DNA from 2 places in the Phytobacter sp. genome. Region 2 is predicted to be linked to the other one. Evidence: predicted binding sites of a transcription regulator. Region 2 holds the regulator's gene; the other holds the start of a gene.
What was found. The regulator PhoB, encoded in region 2, activates phosphate uptake and scavenging genes when phosphate is short. The targets are predictions, from matches to a motif close to CTGTCATAAAACTGNCNNAT.
Positions count from the first base shown of each region.

Region 1: the regulator PhoB is predicted to act here: its motif matches at 8,441-8,460, upstream of rpoH (RNA polymerase sigma factor RpoH).

Region 1 is NZ_JCACPZ010000001.1:437,822-449,301, reverse strand. It holds gene livM (branched chain amino acid ABC transporter permease LivM) at 1-134, opposite strand, end outside; gene livH (high-affinity branched-chain amino acid ABC transporter permease LivH) at 131-1,057, opposite strand; gene livK (high-affinity branched-chain amino acid ABC transporter substrate-binding protein LivK) at 1,106-2,215, opposite strand; gene panM (aspartate 1-decarboxylase autocleavage activator PanM) at 2,688-3,071, shown strand; gene AC5JPW_RS02065 (branched-chain amino acid ABC transporter substrate-binding protein) at 3,172-4,275, opposite strand; gene AC5JPW_RS02060 (4-aminobutyrate--2-oxoglutarate transaminase) at 4,526-5,791, opposite strand; gene pdxR (MocR-like pyridoxine biosynthesis transcription factor PdxR) at 5,898-7,370, shown strand; gene rpoH (RNA polymerase sigma factor RpoH) at 7,427-8,281, opposite strand; gene ftsX (permease-like cell division protein FtsX) at 8,549-9,607, opposite strand; gene ftsE (cell division ATP-binding protein FtsE) at 9,600-10,268, opposite strand; gene ftsY (signal recognition particle-docking protein FtsY) at 10,271-11,480, opposite strand, start outside.
Region 2 is NZ_JCACPZ010000004.1:1,205,820-1,217,299, reverse strand. It holds gene ppnP (pyrimidine/purine nucleoside phosphorylase) at 49-333, shown strand; gene rdgC (recombination-associated protein RdgC) at 394-1,305, opposite strand; gene mak (fructokinase) at 1,405-2,310, shown strand; gene sbcC (exonuclease subunit SbcC) at 2,359-5,499, opposite strand; gene sbcD (exonuclease subunit SbcD) at 5,496-6,698, opposite strand; gene phoB (phosphate response regulator transcription factor PhoB) at 6,896-7,585, shown strand; gene phoR (phosphate regulon sensor histidine kinase PhoR) at 7,607-8,902, shown strand; gene brnQ (branched-chain amino acid transporter carrier protein BrnQ) at 9,310-10,629, shown strand; gene proY (proline-specific permease ProY) at 10,712-11,480, shown strand, end outside.

The DNA of each region.
Region 1 (11,480 bases), on a different contig from region 2:
CAGCGAATACTCGCCGCGGTATTCACTACTAATTTGGTGCCATCCAACTCTAACTGCACGCCCATAAAGACGCCTGCGAGCACGAAGAACATGGCGGCTGAGAGTAACGCCATCGCAAAATGCATCGGTTTCATACTTTTTCAACCTCCGGGCGACCCAGGATACCGGTCGGCATCACCAACAGCACGATAATCAGCAGGGCAAAAGCCACTACATCTTTATATTCCGTACTCAGGTATGCAGAGGAGAGAGATTCAGTCACGCCCAGAATCAGGCCACCGATCATTGCGCCAGGAATACTACCAATACCGCCCAGGACCGCTGCGGTGAACGCTTTCATACCCGCCATAAAGCCGATGTACGGGTTGATAACGCCGTAGAACTGACCGAGCAGAACGCCCGCAACCGCCGCCATCGCCGCGCCGATCACAAAGGTCAATGCGATCACACGGTCGGTGTTAATGCCCAGCAGACTGGCCATTTTCAGGTCTTCGGAACAGGCGCGACAGGCACGGCCCATACGGGAGTAACGAATGAATATCGTCAGTGCCAGCATTGACACCAGAGTCACAATCCAGATAACCAACTGCATGGTGGTGATAGTGGCTGAGAAGTTATCGCTGCTACCCACGGTCCACTGACCGTTAAACAAACTTGGCAATGCCACATCACGCGACCCTTCGGTCAGGCTGACGTAGTTTTGCAGGAAGATGGACATCCCGATAGCGGAGATCAGTGCAATCAAGCGCTTGGAGCTTCGAACCGGGCGATAGGCCACCCGCTCTATACTCCAGCCGTACGCACTGGCAATCACGATTGCGCCGACAAAGCCTGCGGTAATCAACAACCAGCTGGCGTCGATACCCATCATCATCAGTGCAGCAATGATCATAAATGAGACATAACTACCGATCATGTAGACCTCGCCGTGGGCGAAGTTAATCATGCCGATAATACCGTACACCATGGTGTAACCGATGGCGATCAATGCATAGGTGCTTCCCAGCGTCACGCCGTTAAACATCTGCTGCAAGAAATAGAGAAACTGCTCGGACATAACGTAACCTTTCTAAACCCGCCCATATTGCACGGGCGGTGGGATCATTTATTTAGCTACCGAAGACGACCCATCGGCGTGCCATTGGAAGACACCAAAATCAAATCCCTTCAAATCGCCTTTCTCATCCCAGTTCAGCGGCCCAATTACGGTTTTAGCCCCGTTGGCTTTTAAATCATTCACCAGTGCAAGCGGCTCATTGCTGCTCGAACGGTCAAGTGCCTGCGCAAGAGACTGCACGGCAGCATAAGTGATCCAAACATACGGACCGCTCGGATCTTTTTTCTCTACCTTCAGCGCATCAACAATGCCCTGGTTGGCCGGGTCCTGGTCGTAGCGTTTTGGCATCGTTACCAGCATGCCTTCGCCCGCATCACCCGCGATGTTCGAGAGGGAGGCATTACCCACGCCTTCCGGCCCCATGAACTGGGTTTTCAGGCCGTTTGAACGCGCCTGACGCAGAATCTGGCCCATCTCCGGGTAATAACCACCGTAGTAGACAAAATCGATATTTTCTTTCTTCAGGCGCGCCACCAGTGCAGAGAAATCTTTCTCACCCGCGGTAATGCCGTCAAAGAAGACGATGTTTGCACCGCTGGCTTTCAGGCTCTCCTGAACGGAACGCGCCAGGCCTTCACCGTACTGCTGCTTATCATGAATGATGGCAATGCGCTGAGGTTTAACGGAATTCAGGATGTACTTCGCGGCGGTCGGCCCCTGGGATGAGTCCAGCCCTGCGGTACGCATGATGTATTTGTAGCCGCGTTGGGTCAGTTCCGGGTTCGTTGCACCCGGTGAGATCATCAGAATACCTTCGTCTTCATAGATGTCAGACGCAGGCTGCGTTGATGATGAGCAGAGGTGACCGATTACATATTTGATGCCGTCGTTGACGATTTTATTCGCGACTGCAACAGCTTGTTTAGGATCGCAGGCGTCGTCATATTCCACGGCAACCAGTTTATCGTCCTTCACGCCACCTTTTGCATTGATGTCTTTGATAGCCTGGCGTGCGCCGTTGAACTCCATGTCGCCCCACTGGGCCACCGGACCGGACATCGCGCCGACAACCGCAACCTTAATATCTGCCGCCATGGTCGCGTGGGACATTGCAAATGCAACAATCCCCGCGAGTACCGTCTTCGCGTTCCTTTTCATACTTCAAATCCCCGTTCGTGATGTAGTGCGACACATCCCCTCAGGTCGCTTCACTGCGACATGAAAGAGTTGTGTGAAAATATTGTTTTTTTATGGTTAAAAAGCATTCTGTACTTTTAATAGACAACGCTATTTTTACCAGTGCCATGAATGGTTTAGCGCAGTTTTTTGGCAAAAACCAGACTAAATACTCTATTTTTCAGGCGATTAAGCAAAGATAATATTCTGAATTTACCAGGAGATAAACCTAAAAAGTTCAGTTGGCAGCATAAAATAATGGCACAAAGAGCGGAATAAAACGCTACCTTTTAGGTAAAAATGCTACCTGGTTTTCGATCGCTAATGTTTAAAACTGCTACAACGTCCGCCTCAAAAGTAATCGCCTGCAAAACGAAATATAAAAAAGTAACAGCCCGCACCAGGCGAAATTGTTTACACTGCAATTATCTTTAGAGACATGGACAAGCTGTAAATGAAATTGACCATCATCCGTCTGGTGACGTTTACCGATCAGGATCATATTGATTTAGCTAAAGTCTGGCCGGAGTACTCCCCTGCATCGTTGCAGGTTGATGAAACCCACCATATCTATGCTGCGCGTTTTAATGACCGCTTATTAGCGGCCGTTCGCGTGACGCTTCTTGGCACACAAGGCGCTCTGGATTCCCTTCGCGTGCGTGACGTCACCCGTCGCCGTGGCGTCGGAAAATATCTGTTGGATGAGGTGATTCGCGAAAACCCCAACATCACCACCTGGTGGATTACCGAAGCTGGAGTGGAGGATCGCACCGTGATGGCTGCCTTTGCTCAGGCGATGGGCTTTACCGCGCAGAATGACGGCTGGGTGAAGCGTTAGTTTTTTGAGACAGAGCGGCCTGATGCCCTCACCCCAACCCTCTCCCACGGGGAGAGGGCGCAAACACTAAAAAAGGCAACTTGCGTTGCCTTTTTGCTGTTTATTTCGCGTCGGTCGCAGTACCGTTCGCATGCCAGGTGAAGACACCGAACTCAAAGCCTTTCAGATCGCCTTTCGCATCCCAGGACAACGGCCCCATGACAGTTTCAACGGAGTTCGCTTTCAGCCAGGTTGCGATTTCAGCCGGCTCTGCGGTCTGGTTCAGACCAGCGGCCAGAGACTGCAGTGCAGCATAAGTCGTCCACACGAACGCGCCGCTTGGATCCTGTTTCTTCGCTTTGATCGCATCTACGATAGGTTTGTTCGCTGGAACCTGGTCGTAGTTTTTCGGTTTAGTCACTAACATGCCTTCAGCAGATTCGCCTGCGATGTTAGACAGGGAAACGTTCGCTACACCTTCCGGCCCCATGAATTTGGTTTTCAGACCAGCGGCACGAGACTGGCGCAGGATCTGCCCCATTTCCGGGTGGTATCCACCGTAGTAAACGAAATCGATGTTCTCTTTCTTCAGACGGGCGACCAGGGTAGAGAAATCTTTCTCACCAGCGGTAATACCATCAAAGAAGACCACGTTCGCGCCGCCTTTTTTCAGGCCATCTTGTACTGCGCGCGCCAGACCTTCACCGTACTGCTGTTTGTCATGAATCACGGCAATGCGCTGCGGTTTCACGCTCTCAAGAATGTATTTTGCTGCAGTCGGACCCTGGTCTGAGTCGAGCCCAGTGGTACGCAGAGTCAGTTTATAACCACGTGCAGTCAGCTCCGGTGCGGTAGCGGCTGGGGTGATCATCAGAATACCTTCGTCTTCGTAAATGTCAGACGCCGGCTGAGTAGAAGAGGAGCACAGGTGGCCGATAACGTATTTAATGCCATCATTAACCACTTTGTTTGCTACTGCGACCGCTTGTTTCGGGTCACATGCATCGTCGTATTTAGTGATAACCAGTTTGTCGCCTTTGATACCGCCTTTCGCGTTGATATCTGCAACAGCCTGCTCAGCACCTGTAAATTCCTGATCACCGTACTGCGCAACCGGGCCAGACATTGCACCGACAACAGCAACTTTAATATCTTTGGCGAATGCCATGTTGCTCATCGCTAACGCAATACATCCTGCCAGTAACGCTTTGCCCTTCATTTTCATCCTGAGGTTCCCCATTCTTATGGTGATTGAATTTGTTGTGATGTTGTTGTTTGGCACATTATTTTGTTTACTGTCATAAGAAAAGAATATGATAGTAGTTCAGAGACGGTCTGCCCGTGCCTTTGCAGCATTCTCTGCTAAAACATACCCCATTTTCTGAAATTTGGAACAACATTTTTGAAGGTTATATAACAGCGGGATGAACAATGTGAGAAAGCCGCCAAAAGGCGGCTTTCGTTGCGACAAAGGTTTATCGTGTCAGCGATTGATGAATAATATCTAACGCTTTACGGAACTGAACTTCGGGGATGGTTAGCGGATAAAGGAAACGAATCACGTTACCGTAGACCCCGCAGCTGAGTAACAGCAAGCCGGCTGCTAACGCTTTATCCTGCACCTGTTTTGTGAAGGCCGCCGACGGCTCCCCGGTTTGCGGGTCATTAAACTCTACCGCCACCATCGAACCCTGCGCACGAATATCTGCAATGTATGGGCAGTCTGCTTTTGCTTTGGTCAGTACTTCCACCAGGTGTTTACCCAGGTGGTTAGCACGCTCGCACAGATTCTCTTCTTCAATCACATCCAGTACTGCATGCGCAGCCGCCACCGCCAGTGGGTTGCCCGCGTAAGTGCCGCCCAGCCCACCAGGTGCTGGCGCATCCATCACGTCAGCACGCCCGGCGACGGCTGAAAGTGGCAAACCGCCCGCAAGGCTTTTGGCCATGGTGATGAGATCCGGTTTAACGCTGTAGTACTCCACCGCAAACAACTTACCGGTGCGCGCAAAACCAGTTTGCACTTCGTCAGTAATCAACAAGATGCCGTGGGTATCGCAGAGTTTGCGCAGCGCCTGCATAAAATCATCAGGAGCGATGTTAAACCCACCTTCGCCCTGCACCGGCTCAAGCAGAATAGCCGCCACCTGATCCGCAGCAATATCCGCTTTGAAAATGCGGTCCAGGCTTTTCATCGCGTCAGCCGTACTTACGCCGTGCAGCTCGTTCGGGAACTGGGCGTGGAAAATAGAGCCCGGGAACGGACCAAAGCCGATTTTGTACGGTGCCACTTTGCCGGTCAGGGCCATGGTCATATAGGTACGACCGTGGAAACCGCCGCCGAAGGTGATCACTCCCGGGCGTTTGGTATACGCACGGGCGATTTTCACCGCATTCTCAACTGCCTCTGCACCGGTCGAGAAAAAGGCCGTTTTGGCCGGCCCTTCAACGGGTGCACGTTCATTAATGCGTTCCGCCAGTGACACATAACTTTCGTAAGGGACAATCTGATACGCAGTGTGGGTAAACGCCTGTAACTGTTTTTCCACCGCCGCAACAACCTTCGGATGACGATGCCCGGTATTCAGCACTGCAATCCCGGCCGCGAAATCGATCACTTCATTACCTTCAACATCCCACAGCGTGGCGTTTTCTGCCTTGTCGGCATAAAAGCCGCACATGACGCCAATTCCACGCGGTGTCGCCGCTAAACGGCGTTGCTGTAGTTCGTTATTTTTCACCTTGTACTCCCCCGTCATTGATTCATTTCGCAGCAGTCATCTTTTGCCACAATGCCATAAGCGGTCCTATAATCGAGTACCAGTTTTGAATAATTGAGGGATCCAATTGCGCTCACTTGTCAGTGATTTGCTGCAATTACGTCTGGACGCTCAGCCCGATGGTAAGCTGCATAAGAAATTATATAACGCGATTCGCCTGTCGATCCTCGAAGGGAGTCTGCCTCCGCAAAGCCGTCTGCCACCCAGCAGGGATTTAGCAACTGAACTGCACTTATCGCGAAACACGGTACTGACGGTTTATGAGCAACTATTGGCGGAAGGTTATGTGATTTCGCGTACCGGCAGCGGCACTTTTGTTGCGCAGACTGTTCCTGATAGCCTGCTTTCGGCCCCCTCTTCTCATGCTGAGGGTACCACCTGCAACCTCCCCTCACATCTGTCGGCCCGGGGACAAAGCCTTTTGCAGCGCAGCAGCGCCAGCCCACGCCAGTGGGGCGCTTTTCTGCCCGGCGTACCGGATGTGAATGCCTTTCCCCATGCTCTGTTTCGAAAAATCCAGTCACGTATAAGTCGTAAACCGCAGGCCAGCCAGCTCTCTTATAGCAGCAGCGGGGGAAGTCTGGCGCTACAACAGGCGCTGGTGGACTATCTGCGCATTACCCGTTCGGTGAAATGCAGCCCCGGGCACATCCTGATAACCGAAGGGATTCATCAGGCCATCGATCTGGTTTCGCGGATGCTGTGTAACCCCGGCGATAGCGCTTGGATCGAAGAACCGGCCTACTGGGGGATACGTAATGTGCTGGCGATGAACGGCGTCACGCTTGAGTCCATTGACGTCGACCTGGCAGGCATGAACCCGCCGGACGCGGGGGAGCCTCCGCCAAAACTGATTTTCGTCACCCCTTCTCACCAGTATCCGCTCGGCTGCGTGATGAGCCTTGAACGTCGCCAGCGCTTGCTGGCGCTGGCCCGGCAAACAGGGAGCTGGATTGTGGAAGATGATTACGACAGCGAATTTCGTTTTTCCGGTCAGCCTATCCCCGCTCTGCAGGGACTGGTGGATGACGCCCCGGTTATCTACACCGGTACGTTCAGTAAAACGCTCTACCCAGGGCTTCGTCTTGGCTATCTGGTGCTGCCGCGCCCTTTAATGCAGGCGCTGAAAACTGCCCATACGGAGCTATACCGTGGAGGGCGACTGCTGGATCAGGAAGCGCTGGCGCTGTTTATCAGTGAAGGCTATTACACAGCGCATATCCGCCGCATGCGGCTGCTTTATGCCCGACGCCGCGCCCGGCTGGCGGGACTGATTACCGACGCGCTGGGGAAAGAGGCACTGAGTGAATATAACGATAATGCCGGTCTGCACCTGGTATTGTCGCTCCCCGATGAATGCGATGACGCAGAGCTTGCCCGGCAGGCAAATGACCGTGGCATTCTGGTACGGGCACTTTCACGCTATTACGCGGGAAATAAGCCGCTAAAAGGGCTGCTGATGGGCTTTGCTGCCATGGAGGAAGAGGAGATGAATTCGGCGTTTGACGTGCTGCTCGATTGTCTTAGAGGGCATATTTAAGATAACAAAAAGCCGGGTCGCTTTCGCTTAACCCGGCTCATTCTTTCACGTGCTATTTACGCTTCAATCGCGGCACGCAGTTTCTTCATCGCGTTCTTTTCCAGCTGGCGTACACGCTCAGCGGAAACACCGTAACGGTCAGCAAGCTCCTGCAAGGTGGACTTGTTGTCGTCGTCCAACCAGCGAGCGCGGATGATATCCTGGCTACGCTCGTCGAGGCCTTCCATTGCATAGGTCAGCTTGTTCGCGGCTTGCTCTTCCCAGTTATCATCTTCAATGCCGTCAGCAAAGTTAGACGATTTGTCCTGCAGGTAGAGCACCGGAGCCATTGGCTGGCTGTCGGATTCGTCATCAGAAGACATGTCAAATGTCATGTCCTGAGCCGCCATACGCGATTCCATTTCACGCACGTCTTTGCTGCTCACGCCCAGCTCACGCGCCACCATTTCCACTTCATCCTGATTAAACCAGCCCAGACGCTGCTTAGTTTTACGCAGGTTAAAGAACAGCTTACGCTGTGCTTTGGTGGTTGCGACTTTCACAATGCGCCAGTTACGCAGCACGTATTCATGAATTTCGGCTTTGATCCAGTGCACGGCGAAAGAGACCAGACGCACACCCACTTCCGGGTTGAAGCGACGGACGGCTTTCATCAGGCCGATATTGCCTTCCTGAATCAGGTCTGCCTGCGGCAGGCCATAGCCCGAATAATTACGAGCAACATGAACAACAAAGCGCAGGTGAGACAGGATCAGCGTTTTAGCTGCTTCCAGATCGCCCTGGTAATGCAGCTTTTCAGCCAATGCCCTTTCTTCATCAGCCGTCAACATCGGCCATGCGTTCGCAGCCCGGACGTAAGACTCCAGGTTACCAACAGGGGCTAAAGCTAAAGATTGCATTTCTTTGGTCATTCAAATCCTCTCAATTTACATCCAACTGGCGGCGGTCTGTCCCCATCAGGCAACAAACATGCCAGCGTTAATGAGCAACGAGAATAGCATTCACTCTTTTATCAGACAGTGATTTTATCCACAAGTTCCAGGATGGGTTGTGAATAAATTAGGCACAAAATGTGACATAAGTATGAAAAACCGGGGCAGGGGAAGGGAGATATCAGTTATACGCTTTCCCTGCTACGGGAATACTGCATTGCAGGGAAAGAGTATATCAGAGATTTTTTACTGTGGAGTAAAGTGACGTAAATGTTGAACGGTAGCGAGCCAGGCGGCTACCCAGCCAATCATTGAGCACAGCAGCAGGAGTAACAAACACTCGTCGAACGAGAGTCCGCTCAGCTCAAATTGCGTACCAAAAACCTTCGCCACTTCGGTCACTGCTGACGAGAGTCTCAGCACCAGAATCTCAGACAGAATCAGTGACAGGAACGCCCCACTAAAGCCCAGAAGTGCACCGCCGTACAGGAAAGGACGCAGGATAAAGCCATCCGTTGCACCAATCAGTTTCTGCACGTTGATGGAGTCGCGGCGCGAGAAGATGCTCAAGCGCACGCTGTTTCCGATAACAAGAAACACCGCTGCGATCATCAGTACACCGATCATCGCCGACACACGCCCGACCAGGCCAGTTAATGACGCCAGACGCGCAAACCAGCTGTCGTCCATACGCACTTCATCAATGCCGTGCAGTTTCGAAATACGGTCACGCAGCGTGTTCAGCGAGTCAGTGCTCTGGAAATCCAGCTTAGGAACGACCACCGCAACAGCTGGCAGCGGATTCTCTTCCAGCATATCCAGCGCGCCGCCAAAGCCTGACCAGTTACGGAACTCACCCAGCGCATCTTCGCGTGAAAGGTAATTCACCTTTTCAACGCCCTGCTCTGATTGCAACTGCCCGACGACCTGCGCCGCTGCGTCATCATCCAGCGACTTGTCAAAATAGACGGTGATTTGCGGCGACGGGTAATACTGCGAGGCCGCCTGGTTAACGTTTTTGTAGACCATATAGCAGACGCTTGGCAGCGTCAGGGAGATAGCAATCACCATCACCGTCAGGAAAGTCGCAAAGGGTTTGCTCTTCAGATCCTGTAAGGCACCATGGAAGGCATAGCGCACCTGCTCGTTAAACACGTTGGTTTTACGGGAGTTTGGTTTCGACGGTGTTTTACCACGACGTGTTGCGTTACGACCAGCATCACCCGCCCCGCCTGCCGATTTACGGAAGCGATCAAGTTTACTGCCAAACTGCCGGATTTGATTAATTGCGTCGCGCTTATTCACCCGCCAGGCCTCCATGCAAATGGCCATCGCTCAGGGTCAGCATGCGGTACGAACGACGGGAGATAAGCCCCAGGTCGTGCGTCGCCATCAATACCGTTACCCCCACGCGATTAAACTCCTCAAACAGACGTAAAATCCCTTCAGAGAGGGCATCGTCCAGGTTACCGGTCGGTTCATCCGCCAGCAGTACCGCAGGCTTGTTGACCACCGCACGGGCAATCCCCACACGCTGCTGTTCACCGCCGGAAAGCTGAATCGGGAAACTTTTCGCTTTGTCGAGCAGGCCCACTTTATCCAGTGCCGCAGACACGCGACGGCGGATATCGTCACCGCTGGCACCGGCAATGATCAACGGGATCGCCACGTTGTCATACACCGTTCTGTCCATCAGCAGGTGGTGATCCTGGAAAATCATGCCGATCTGCCGACGCAGGAACGGCACTTCACGGTTTTTCAGACGAGTAATGTCATGCCCGCCAAACAGGATTTTCCCGGCGCTTGGCCGCTCGATGCCACAAATAAGCTTGAGCAGGGTACTTTTCCCTGCGCCAGAGTGGCCGGTCAGAAATGCCATCTCGCCCGGCTGCAGGTGGAATGTCACCCCCTGCAACGCTTGTCTCCCACCGAGATAGGCTTTGCTGACGTGTTCAAAGCGAATCATTGTTAATCCTCTCGGGCAAAAAGTGCCTCAATAAAATCGCCCGCATTAAACGGACGCAGGTCTTCAATTCGTTCGCCGACCCCGATGTAACGGATAGGAATGCCAAACTGATCCGCCACCGAGAAGATGACGCCGCCCTTCGCGGTTCCGTCCAGTTTGGTCAGCGTAATCCCCGTCAGGCCAACGGCTTCATGGAACAGTTTGGCCTGGCTTACCGCATTCTGCCCGGTGCTGGCATCGATAGTCAGCATGATTTCATGCGGTGCATCTTCGTCCAGCTTCTTCATCACGCGGACGATTTTCTTCAACTCTTCCATCAGGTGCGCTTTGTTCTGCAAACGCCCTGCGGTATCGGCAATCAACACATCCACATTGCGCGCTTTCGCTGCCTGGATGGCGTCAAAAATCACCGAAGCGGAATCCGCACCAGTGTGCTGAGCAATAACCGGAATGTTGTTACGCTGGCCCCACACCTGCAACTGCTCAACGGCAGCCGCTCGGAAGGTATCCCCGGCAGCCAACATAACCGACTTGCCCTGCTGCTCGAACTGGCGCGCCAGTTTGCCGATAGTGGTGGTTTTACCCACGCCGTTCACGCCAACCATCAGAATAACAAAAGGTGTTTTGCCTTCTACGTTCAGCGGTTCGTCCACTTTGGCAAGGATGTCACCCATCTCTTCTTTCAGCAAACCATAGAGTGCTTCGGCGTCGCGCAATTGCTTACGCGAGGCACCTTCCGTCAGATTGGCGATGATTTTACGGGTCGTTTCCACACCCACGTCGGCAATTAGCAGCTGCTCTTCAAGCTCTTCAAAGAGATCATCATCGATTTTCTTGCCACGGAACAGACTGATAAATCCGGAACCGAGGTTTTCTTTGGTTTTGAGCAAGCTGCGTTTAAGACGCGTGAAGAAGCCTTCTTTGGTTGGTTTTTCCTGCTCAACAACCGCTTCTTCAACCGGTTCTTCAACGGGCGCTTCTGGTGATTCTTCTACTAACTCTTCTACAGGCAGCACCACCAGCGCTTCTTCGGCGGCAACAGCCGCTAAGGCCTGCGCTTCCAGCTCTTCGTCGCTGAGCGGGGCATCTTCATCAACGACGCTTTCCTGCTCCGGCTGCCACTCTTCTTCCGCGATTTCCGGCTCAGTTACCTCTTCCGGCAACGGCAGTTCTTCGTGCTCAACCGTCGTGGATTGAGGTGCTTCCACTACG
Region 2 (11,480 bases):
TCTATAGTGGTTTTCCATATATTTTCTGAATACAAAAAGGGCCAGTTCATGCTTCAGAGTAACGAATACTTTTCCGGTAAAGTGAAATCCATTGGTTTTACCAGCAGCAGCACTGGCCGTGCCAGCGTTGGCGTAATGGCTGAAGGGGAGTACACCTTTGGTACGGCGCAGCCTGAAGAGATGACGGTCGTCAGCGGTTCGCTTCATGTTCTGCTGCCAGGTGAGACCGAGTGGAAAACCTATGCTGCCGGTGATGTGTTCAACGTGCCTGGCAACAGTGAATTCCACCTGCAGGTTGCAGAGCCATCTTCTTATCTCTGCCGCTACCTGTAAGCCTTTTTCAATAAAAAACGCCCGGTTTAACCGGGCGTTTTTTTGGGCAATACTTCAGGATTAGCGTTGGGCTTCGCCGCCCAGACCTTCAACCAGATTGTGAATCAGCGTCGTCAACTCACCCGTCATCAGAATAAAGTCGGCATCAAAACGCTGCGCCACGTCGTCACGATCAATGTCTTCGTTCTGGTCACGAATCTCATCACCAAATTTCAGACGCTTGATGGATGCATCGTCGCAGACGACAAACTGCACACGCTGTTGCCAGTCGAGGGCCAGTTTGGTCACCACTTTTCCGGCTTCGATGTGTACCGCGATTTCGTCGCTGACCAGCTCTTGTTTCTTGCAACGAATTACGCCGCCGTCTTCCAGAATGGCCTTCAGTTCTGCTTCATCCAGCAACTGGAAGCCTTGTGCAACGGTCCCGGAGCGTACCCATTCGGTCAGCGTCAGTTCAATCGGATTTTCCAGCGTCAGCGGAACGACGGGCAGGGAACCGAGGCTTTTGCGCAGCAGTGCCAGGGTGTCCTCGGCTTTTTTCGCGCTTGCGCAATCGACCATAATCAGCCCGTTGACCGTATCAATCCACATCATGGTCTGGCTGAAGCGGCTGAACGCACGCGGCAGCAATGAGTGCAGCACTTCGTCTTTCAGTGAGTCTTTTTCAGTTTTTTTCAGTTTGCGGCCCTGATCGGCTTCGAGACGGGAAATTTTGGCTTCCAGCGCCTGTTTAATCACCGGGGAAGGCAGAATTTTCTCTTCTTTGCGGGCGCAAATAATAATCTGGCCGTTGGCAGTGTGCGTTAGCGCATCACTGTGTGAACCCATCGGTGGAACCCACCCGGTTTTCGCCATATCCTGACTACCGCATGGGGTAAACGATAGTGGGGCAAGCTGTTTTTCCATCTCTTCCGCCTGCAACGCTACATCGCGGCTGAGACGGTATACCATTAAATTTTTAAACCACAGCATGATTTTTTCCACGGCCTTGTCGTTAAATGCAGCGGGCATGATAACCAATTGTCGCCGCGCTTGCATGCGAATGCGTTGTTCAACTATGAGGAGCATTATGTGCGTATTGGTATTGATTTAGGTGGCACAAAAACAGAGATAATCGCACTCAGCGACGGCGGTGAAGAGTTGTTTCGCCATCGCCAGGCAACACCGCGTGATTATCATCAAACCATTGAATTGATTGCTTCTCTTGTTGACCTTACCGAAAAAGAGACCGGCCAGACCGGGACGGTGGGGATGGGTATTCCTGGTTCGATTTCGCCCTATACGGGGGTGGTGAAAAACGCCAATTCGACCTGGCTCAACGGCAAACCTTTTGATAAAGATTTGAGCCAGCGCTTAAAACGTGACGTCCGGCTTGCCAACGATGCCAACTGCCTGGCGGTTTCTGAGGCCGTGGACGGCGCAGCGGCAGGGGCACAAACCGTTTTTGCCGTGATCATCGGTACAGGTTGCGGTGCGGGTGTGGCATTAGGTGGTCGCTCACTTATCGGCGGCAACGGTACGGCGGGCGAGTGGGGCCACAATCCGCTGCCGTGGATGGATGAAGACGAACTGCGCTATCGTGCTGAAGTGCCTTGTTATTGTGGCAAGCAAGGCTGCATTGAAACCTTTATTTCCGGCACTGGCTTTGGCACGGACTATCAGCGACTGAGTGGCAAATCGCTTAAAGGAAACGAAATCATCCGGCTGGTGGAAGTACAGGATCCGCTGGCGGAACTGGCGTTGAGCCGTTATGAGCTGCGTCTGGCAAAATCGCTGGCCCACGTGGTGAATATTCTTGACCCGGATGTCATCGTGCTCGGCGGCGGTATGAGTAACGTTGAACGGCTCTATAAAACGGTGCCAGGTCTGGTAAAAAACTGGGTCTTCGGCGGTGAGTTTGAAACCCCGATTCGCAAAGCACTGCACGGAGATTCGAGCGGTGTTCGCGGCGCTGCCTGGTTGTGGCCGCAAGAATAAACCGATTGATACACCCGGTAATCAGGCGATTGCCGGGTGTTTTTATCATTATTCCACCGCAAAGACTTTATCGAGTTTGCTGTAGCCCAGTCCGTTTATCTTCCTGACCTTAATCTGCACCGGAATTCGTTCTTTCATCGCCTCAACGTGACTGATAACACCTATGGTTTTGCCCGTGGCATTGAGCGCATCGAGGGCATCAAGGGCGGTATCCAGCGTTTCACTGTCCAGGGTGCCAAAACCTTCATCAAGGAACAGCGAGTCAATCCGTGTCTTATGGCTGACCAGATCCGACAGCGCCAGGGCCAGCGCCAGACTGACGAGGAAACTTTCGCCGCCGGAAAGTGTGCGAGTATCTCGCACCGCATCGGCTTGCCAGGTATCGACCACTTCCAGCTCCAGCGCTTCACTGGCTTTACGCTTCAGCAGGTAGCGACCGTGCAGGCGGTTAAGCTGATTGTTCGCCAGCCACACCAGGTTATCGAGCGTTAAGCCCTGGGCGAATTTACGGAATTTATCGCCATCGCGGGAGCCGATAAGCTGTGAAAGATGGCCCCAGTCGTCGCAGCGTACCGCGACGCGCTCCATCTCCTGCATCAGTGCCTGCAGGCGCTGACGATTGTCAGCATCCTGCTTCAGTTGCTGACGGAATTCCCCCTGGCGGGTGGTATTTTCGCGAAGCTCGCTTGCCACTGCGGCCAGAGATTCCTGACTCTTTTCCGCCGTGACATTGTCGTCCATCGCCGCGGGCGGCTGAGCGATATGGGCATTCAGCGTCTGTTCTGCACTGGCGACCAGCGTCTGCGTCTGCTGACATTCACTCTCCAGACGCTGGTGGAGCTGCTCCAGCCGCAGACGTTCTGCTTCATCCAGGAGTGCTTCGAGAAACGCCTGCTGGTCGGCAAATTCGCTCGCCGCCAGGGCATCGGCAAACTGCTTCTCCAGTGCCGCCAGGCGTTCGGCTTCCTGGCTCAGCTGCTGTTGCAGCGTTTGCCACTGGCTTTGCAGTGAGACGCAGTCGTTATGCACCTGCTGCCAGTTATCCAGTGGGGCCGGGGCTTCATCGGCAAACGCGGGTTCGTCCGGCAAGGTATCAATAACCGGCAACAGGCGGGCAATGTTGTCATGTAAAGCGGTGAAGGCCGTCTGTTTTTCCTGCCATTGCGCCGCTTCCTGGGTGCGGGCTGCCAGCCAGATTGCTTCTTCGCCTTCTGGGGGGAGCATCAGCCCTAGTGGTTCGAGCAGGGCGGCAAGGTTTGTGCGACGGGCGTCGGCAGCCTGTTGATATTGCTCCACCTGCTGGCGCAGTTCGTTGATTTGAGTCTGTAGCGACTGCTGCTGGCTGAGCTGGTAAAGCTGATGTTCGTGTGCATCCTGCGCGGCCTGCCAGCTCTGGAGATCGTGCTGTGGCTGCATACTGATACCCAGCTCGCTGCAAACGTGCGCCCACTCCTGCAACAGCGTCTGTTCATCCTGCTGCAAGGTTTTGGCTTCGCGTTCATCTTTTTCATACTGCTCCGCCAGCCCTTTCAGACGCTCGCCGAGGGCAACACCGTCCTCTTTCATCTTACGGACTTCAAGATCCAGCGCATCGCGGCGTGCCTGATTCACGCCCGGCACGATGGCCTGATATTCCGCGATCGCCGGGTGAGTTGTTGAGCCACAAAGTGGACAGGGGCTGTCGGGCTGGAGACGGGCGCGTTCGCTTTCCAGGCTGCGAATACGCTCTTCGAGTTCGCAGACGGTACGAATTTCCGTAAGCAGCGCATTCTTCTCTTTATACTGGGCGCGTTTCTGTGTCAGTTCTTCCTCGCGTTTTTTCCGCTCGGATTCCAGTTCGAGAAGATTTTGCTGGCGCTGGGCGAGATGCTTTTGCAAAGGGGCAAAACGGGCGTGAAGCGTATGCAATTGCTGGCGCAACGGGCGATGTTGCGCACTTAACGCCAGCGCTGAAGCGACCTCATCTGCTGTCATCTCCAGCGAAACGGTCGCCAGGCTACGCAATTTTAGTTCATTTTGCTCAATACGTGACTGCAGAGCCTGCCAGGGTTTTTTATCCTCTTCCTGCTGATTGAGCATGGCGCGCCAGCCTGCCAGTTCGCTTTGCCAGCGCTCAAAACGGGCGTTATCCGTCAGCCAGGTTTTCAGCGTGGTTTGCGATACCGTGAGTTGTTCGTGTTGACACAAAGCACTGGCGCGTATGCGCGCCCGCAGGGTACGAGTTGCATGTAAGCGAGTATTCACTTCTTCATTCTGACGGTGGCTGTTTTTCCACTGTACGCGCTGCTCTTGTACTCGCTCCCAGACCGGACGCAGCACTATAGCGGGCTGTGCACGGCTGAGTCGTACCAACTCAGGCTGCGCATCGGCGCGAGCTTGCAACGCTTGCTGGTTTGCCACTTGTGCACGCTGGTGAGCCTGTTGCAACTCATGGCTACGGTTGAGCCAGTTCAACTGCGTTTGTGCGGCTTGTTGCCCTTTCAGCAGGCGCTGTTCCTCGTCAGTGAGTGCCTGCAAACTTAATGTCAGTGCGCCGCGCTGCTCATCATTAAGCAGCACAACCCCCTCGGCCTGGGCCTGACATTTTTCTAGCTCCGTTTTGGCGAGTTTGTGTTTTTCAAAGACGTCTGCAGAAATCTGGCCGTAAATCTCTGTCCCGGTGAGCTCTTCCAGCAGTTCTGCACGTTCTTTCGGTTTGGCATTCAGAAACGCGGCGAATTGCCCCTGAGAAAGCAGCATCGAACGGGTAAAACGGCCATAATCGAGACCCGTTAACGAGGCGGTGAGTTCCAGTTTATCTTTGACTTTGTCGGCGAGGATTTTGCCATCGGCACATTGCGCGAGTTCAACACGCGGCACCTGTAAATTGCCGTCCGGTTGGTTGCGGGCGCGGGTCTGACTCCAGAACGCCCGGTAGGCAATGCCTTTGACTTCAAATTCCACTTCCGCCAGGCAGTCGGCGGTGTCGCGGGTCATCAGATCATTTTGCGACTGAGAGACGTTATTCAGGCGTGGCGTTTCGTGATAAAGCGCGAGGCAAATGGCATCCAGCAGCGTGGTTTTACCCGCCCCGGTCGCGCCAGTGATGGCGAACAGACCGTTGCTGGAAAAAGGCTCGGCGGTAAAATCAATCTTCCATTCCCCTTTCAGGGAGTTGAGATTTCTCAGGCGCAGGCTAAGAATTTTCATGCATCGTGCTCCTGATGTAATCCGTGCAGTGTTTCTAAAAACAGGACCTGTAAACGAGCCTGTTGGGCTTCATCCAGTTCTTCCTGCGCCAGACGGCGGGCGAAGACATCTTCCACTTTCAGCTCGCTCAGGGTTTCCCGGCGCTCACTGGCAAGAATGCGCTCCCGCTGTTCCCGGCTGCGCCGCACCAGCAGCACCTCGACCGGCAGGTCGGCGGTGAGCAACTGGATTTTACGCTGCATGTCGCTGAGGTAGTCGTCGGTGGCAATCTCAATATCAAGCCAGACGGGGCGTTCTGCATCATGCTCTCGCCACTGTTCAAGCTGGCTGCGGATCGCCTCCAGATCGCCTTTTATCACCCCTAACTGTTGGGTTACGGGAACCTCCAGCGCTGTCACATCCGCCAGTTTTCCCTCAACGAATGTCACCAGATTGACATATTTGCCTTTGCCGGTTTCGTCAAAGCTCAGGGCAATCGGGGAACCGCAGTAGCGGATGTGCTCCTGCCCGCCAATCTTCTGTGGGCGATGAATATGGCCAAGCGCAATGTAATCGGCAGGCGGGAAGTTCTGGGCCGGGAAGGCGTCAAGCGTGCCGATATAGATCTCGCGTACGGCGTCGCTTTTACTGGCCCCAACCGTAGTAAGGTGGCCGCTGGCGATAATAGGCAGCGGTTTATCGCCGCGCATGGCGCTGGCCGCATCGTATTGCTGCTGATAATAGTCGGTGATAGCACCTAACAGATGCTGTTGCTTTTCTTGCCCGGAGAGTCCGGCCTGGCTGGTTACAATGTCGCGTGGGCGTAAAAACGGCACCGGGCAGAAGACTGCGCCAGGAGAACCGTCGCGCAACGGTAAGAAGAAAGGTGGGCTTCCTGCGCTGGCAACCACGGTGGTTTTCAGCCAGGCCAGGATGTCTTTCGACTCATTAAGGGTGGCGACAGAGTCGTGGTTACCCGCCAGTACGACCAGATGGCAGCCGGTGCTCTGTAGCTTCACCACAAACTGGTTGTATAACTCACGAGCATAGCTGGGGGGCGAACCGGTATCGAAGATATCGCCCGCCACAATGATCGCGTCGACCTGATGTTCTTCTGCCGTTGCCAGCAGCCAGGTAAGGAAGGCGTCGTGTTCTGCGGCCCGACTCTTGCTGTAAAAGTTCTGACCGAGATGCCAGTCCGAGGTATGAATGATGCGCATAGCGGTTCCGTGGCAAAAAAGCATAAACAGTATTATAACATTCAAGGGCATATGAGCCGCCAGCGAAAGCAACGTCGCCGCTGTCATAAAGTAAAATCATGAGTCATCTGTCGGTCATTTGTTTCATAAATCTGTCACAAAAGTGACGCATACTGGCGCCGCGGTTGACTGATGACTTTAATTAAACAGGGCAAATTATGGCAAGACGCATTCTGGTCGTAGAAGATGAAGCACCCATTCGTGAGATGGTTTGTTTCGTGCTTGAGCAAAACGGCTTTCAACCTGTCGAAGCGGAAGATTATGACAGCGCGGTGAACCAACTGAATGAACCCTGGCCCGACCTGATTTTACTGGACTGGATGTTGCCGGGTGGTTCTGGTATTCAGTTCATTAAACACCTTAAACGTGAAGCCATGACCCGTGAAATCCCGGTGATGATGCTGACGGCACGTGGTGAAGAAGAAGATCGTGTGCGTGGGCTCGAGACCGGCGCAGATGATTATATTACCAAGCCATTCTCCCCAAAAGAGCTGGTCGCACGTATTAAAGCGGTCATGCGTCGTATTTCGCCGATGGCGGTTGAAGAAGTCATCGAAATGCAGGGACTGAGCCTCGATCCGAGCTCTCACCGCGTCATGACCGGTGAAAATCCCCTGGACATGGGGCCGACGGAGTTTAAGCTGTTGCACTTCTTCATGACGCACCCGGAGCGTGTCTACAGCCGTGAACAGCTGCTTAACCACGTCTGGGGAACCAATGTCTATGTAGAAGATCGCACGGTTGACGTGCATATTCGCCGCTTGCGTAAAGCACTGGAAACCAGCGGCCACGATCGTATGGTACAAACAGTTCGCGGCACGGGTTATCGGTTCTCAACCCGTTTCTGAAATCTGACAGGAGTGTGACGCGTGCTGGAACGGCTGTCATGGAAAAGGCTGGTACTCGAACTCATCCTTTGTTGTCTACCTGCCGCACTGCTTGGCGCATTCTTTGGTTATTTGCCGTGGTTTTTACTGGCGGCAGTGACCGGGTTACTGGCCTGGCATTTCTGGAATTTAATGCGTCTTTCCTGGTGGTTATGGGTCGATAAAAGTATGACCCCGCCGCCGGGCACCGGAAGTTGGGAACCCCTGCTTTATGGCCTGCATCAAATGCAGATGCGTAATAAAAAACGTCGCCGTGAGCTGGGCAATCTGATCAAGCGCTTCCGTAGTGGGGCTGAGTCCTTACCGGATGCAGTGGTGCTGACGACCGAAGATGGCGCGATTTTTTGGTGTAATGGTCTGGCTCAGCAGCTTATGAACTTGCGCTGGCCGGATGATAACGGACAAAACATCCTCAACCTGCTGCGTTACCCTGAATTTACCCGCTACTACAAAGCACAAAAGTTCGATAGGCCGCTTAATCTGGTGCTCAACAATGGCCGTCACCTCGAAATGCGCATGATGCCCTACAGCGAGCACCAGTTGCTTATGGTGGCGCGCGATGTGACACAAATGCACCAGCTTGAAGGGGCGCGACGCAACTTCTTTGCCAACGTCAGCCATGAACTGCGCACGCCGCTTACGGTATTGCAAGGTTATCTGGAGATGATGCAGGAGCAGACGCTGGAAGGACTCCCGCGTGAGAAAGCGCTGCACACCATGCGGGAGCAAACCTCGCGTATGGAAGGGCTGGTTAAACAGCTGCTGACGCTGTCGAAAATCGAAGCAGCGCCCATCACGCCACCCAATGAAATCATCGATGTACCGATGATGCTGCGGGTTGTGGAGCGTGAGGCGCAAACCCTCAGCCACAAAAAGCATGAGCTGGAATTTGTGGTCGATGCCGGGGTGAAAGTGCTGGGTAACGATGAACAACTGCGCAGTGCGATTTCGAACCTGGTTTATAACGCGGTGAACCATACTCCAGCTGGTACGCACATCACGGTTCAGTGGAGGCGCGTGGCGCACGGCGTGCAGTTCAGCGTCGAGGATAACGGGCCGGGCATTGCGGCGGAGCATATTCCGCGTCTGACAGAACGTTTCTACCGCGTGGACAAAGCGCGCTCTCGTCAAACGGGTGGAAGTGGGCTGGGACTGGCGATCGTCAAACATGCGGTTAATCATCATGACAGCAAGCTTGAAATCGAAAGTACGCCCGGCAAAGGCACGCGCTTTAGCTTTATTCTGCCTGAAAGACTGGTCGTGAAGAACGCAAGCTGACACCCAGGGTGTCAGCTTTTCTTTCCACTTGTGTCAGAACTTCACTTTTTTCACCCCTCTTTACATCTATTCATCCACAGAATATGGCTTTGCTGCTTTTTTGTTCGCATGATTAGCCATCCGTTTTTCTTATATACAGCATCATTCTCTGGTGTTTTTTTTAGATCTGGCATATCCATCTGGTTTTGCGATCCCTTATTGCCTTTAAACGTTATAAGCGTTTAAATTGCGCCCCGTAGGTCGTCAGACCCACTGTATTTGCGTGGTAAATCGAAAAACTATTCTCCGTCACGCAGGGTGGGAAGTGTTTCCCGCTTCATTTTCAGGCTCTTACTGCTGTAATGTTCCGCACGGTAAGGCGAAAATTTCAACATTTGCATCACCACATCCACAGGCAGTAAACGTTTATGACCCATCATTTAAAACCACGAGATATCGTTGCTCTGGGCTTTATGACCTTTGCGTTGTTCGTCGGCGCAGGCAATATCATTTTCCCTCCCATGGTCGGTTTGCAGGCAGGCGAGCACGTCTGGACTGCATCACTTGGCTTTTTGATTACGGCTGTCGGTCTTCCTGTGCTCACGGTTGTTGCACTGGCGAAGGTGGGTGGTGGGGTGGACAGCCTCAGCACACCTATCGGTAAAATTGCAGGCGTTCTACTGGCGACGGTTTGTTACCTGGCGGTTGGACCGCTGTTTGCCACACCGCGTACTGCAACCGTTTCGTTTGAAGTGGGTATTGCACCGCTGACGGGCGAAGGTTCTCTGCCGCTGCTGATCTACAGCGTTATCTATTTCGCATTGGTGATTCTGGTGTCGCTCTATCCTGGCAAATTGCTTGATACCGTCGGCAATTTCCTGGCCCCGCTGAAAATTATTGCGCTGATTATTCTCTCTGTTGCGGCGATCGTCTGGCCAGCGGGTCCGATCAGCCATGCAATGGACGCTTACCAGCACGCCGCCTTCTCTAATGGCTTCGTCAATGGTTACCTGACGATGGATACCCTCGGTGCGATGGTGTTTGGTATCGTCATCGTGAACGCCGCCCGTTCGCGTGGTGTGACCGAAGCCCGTCTGCTGACCCGTTACACCGTCTGGGCTGGCCTGATGGCCGGTGTAGGCCTGACCCTGCTGTATCTGGCGCTGTTCCGTCTGGGTTCAGATAGCTCCTCTCTGGTGGATCAGTCTGCTAACGGTGCTGCGATTCTGCATGCCTACGTTGCACACACCTTTGGTGGTGCCGGGAGCTTCCTGCTGGCGGCATTGATTTTCATTGCCTGCCTGGTGACGGCGGTTGGCCTGACCTGTGCCTGTGCGGAGTTTTTTGCGCAGTATTTGCCGCTCTCCTATCGCACGCTGGTATTTATCCTCGGTATCTTCTCCATGGCAGTATCGAATCTGGGGCTGAGCCACCTGATCCAGATCTCCATTCCGGTGTTGACGATGATCTACCCGCCGTGTATTGCTCTGGTCGTGTTGAGCTTCACCCGTTCGTGGTGGCATAATTCGTCCCGCGTTATCGCGCCAGCGATGTTCATCAGCCTCGCGTTTGGCGTGCTGGACGGGATTAAAGCCTCTGCATTTAGCGATGTGTTACCCGCCTGGACTCAGCGCCTGCCAATGGCAGAGCAAGGTCTTGCCTGGTTGATGCCAACGCTGGTGATGGTGATTCTGGCTGCAGGCTGGGACCGTGTCGCCGGGCGTCAGGTTGCCTCCAGCGCACACTAAGACGTCGTGCAAAATGGTTTGCTAACCACGGGACTTATGGTCCCGTGGTTTTTTGTTTTTTTGAATCCTGGAACGGGGAACGATGGAAAGTACGAATAAATTAAAGCGAGGGTTGAGTACCCGCCACATCCGCTTTATGGCCCTTGGGTCGGCGATTGGCACCGGGCTGTTTTACGGCTCCGCAGATGCCATAAAGATGGCGGGGCCGAGCGTCCTGCTGGCCTACATCATCGGCGGCGTCGCGGCTTATATCATTATGCGTGCGCTGGGCGAGATGTCCGTGCACAACCCCTCCGCCAGTTCGTTCTCCCGTTATGCTCAGGAAAACCTTGGTCCACTGGCTGGTTACATCACCGGCTGGACCTATTGTTTTGAGATTCTGATAGTTGCCATTGCTGACGTTACGGCCTTTGGTATCTACATGGGCGTCTGGTTCCCCACCGTGCCGCACTGGATTTGGGTGCTCAGCGTCGTGCTGATCATCTGCGCCATTAACCTGATGAGCGTGAAAGTGTTCGGCGAACTGGAGTTCTGGTTCTCCTTCTTCAAAGTCGCCACCATTATCATCATGATTGCAGCCGGGTTTGGCATCATCATCTGGGGTATTGGAAACGGCGGTCAGCCGACCGGGATACACAACCTGTGGACCAACGGTGGGTTCTTCAGTAACGGCTGGATAGGTATGGTGATGTCGCTGCAAATGGTGATGTTTGCCTACGGCGGCATTGAAATCATTGGCATTACCGCCGGGGAAGCGAAAGACCCGGAGAAATCCATTCCACGTGCCATTAACTCCGTTCCCATGCGTATTCTGGTGTTCTACGTGGGTACGCTGTTCGTGATTATGTCTA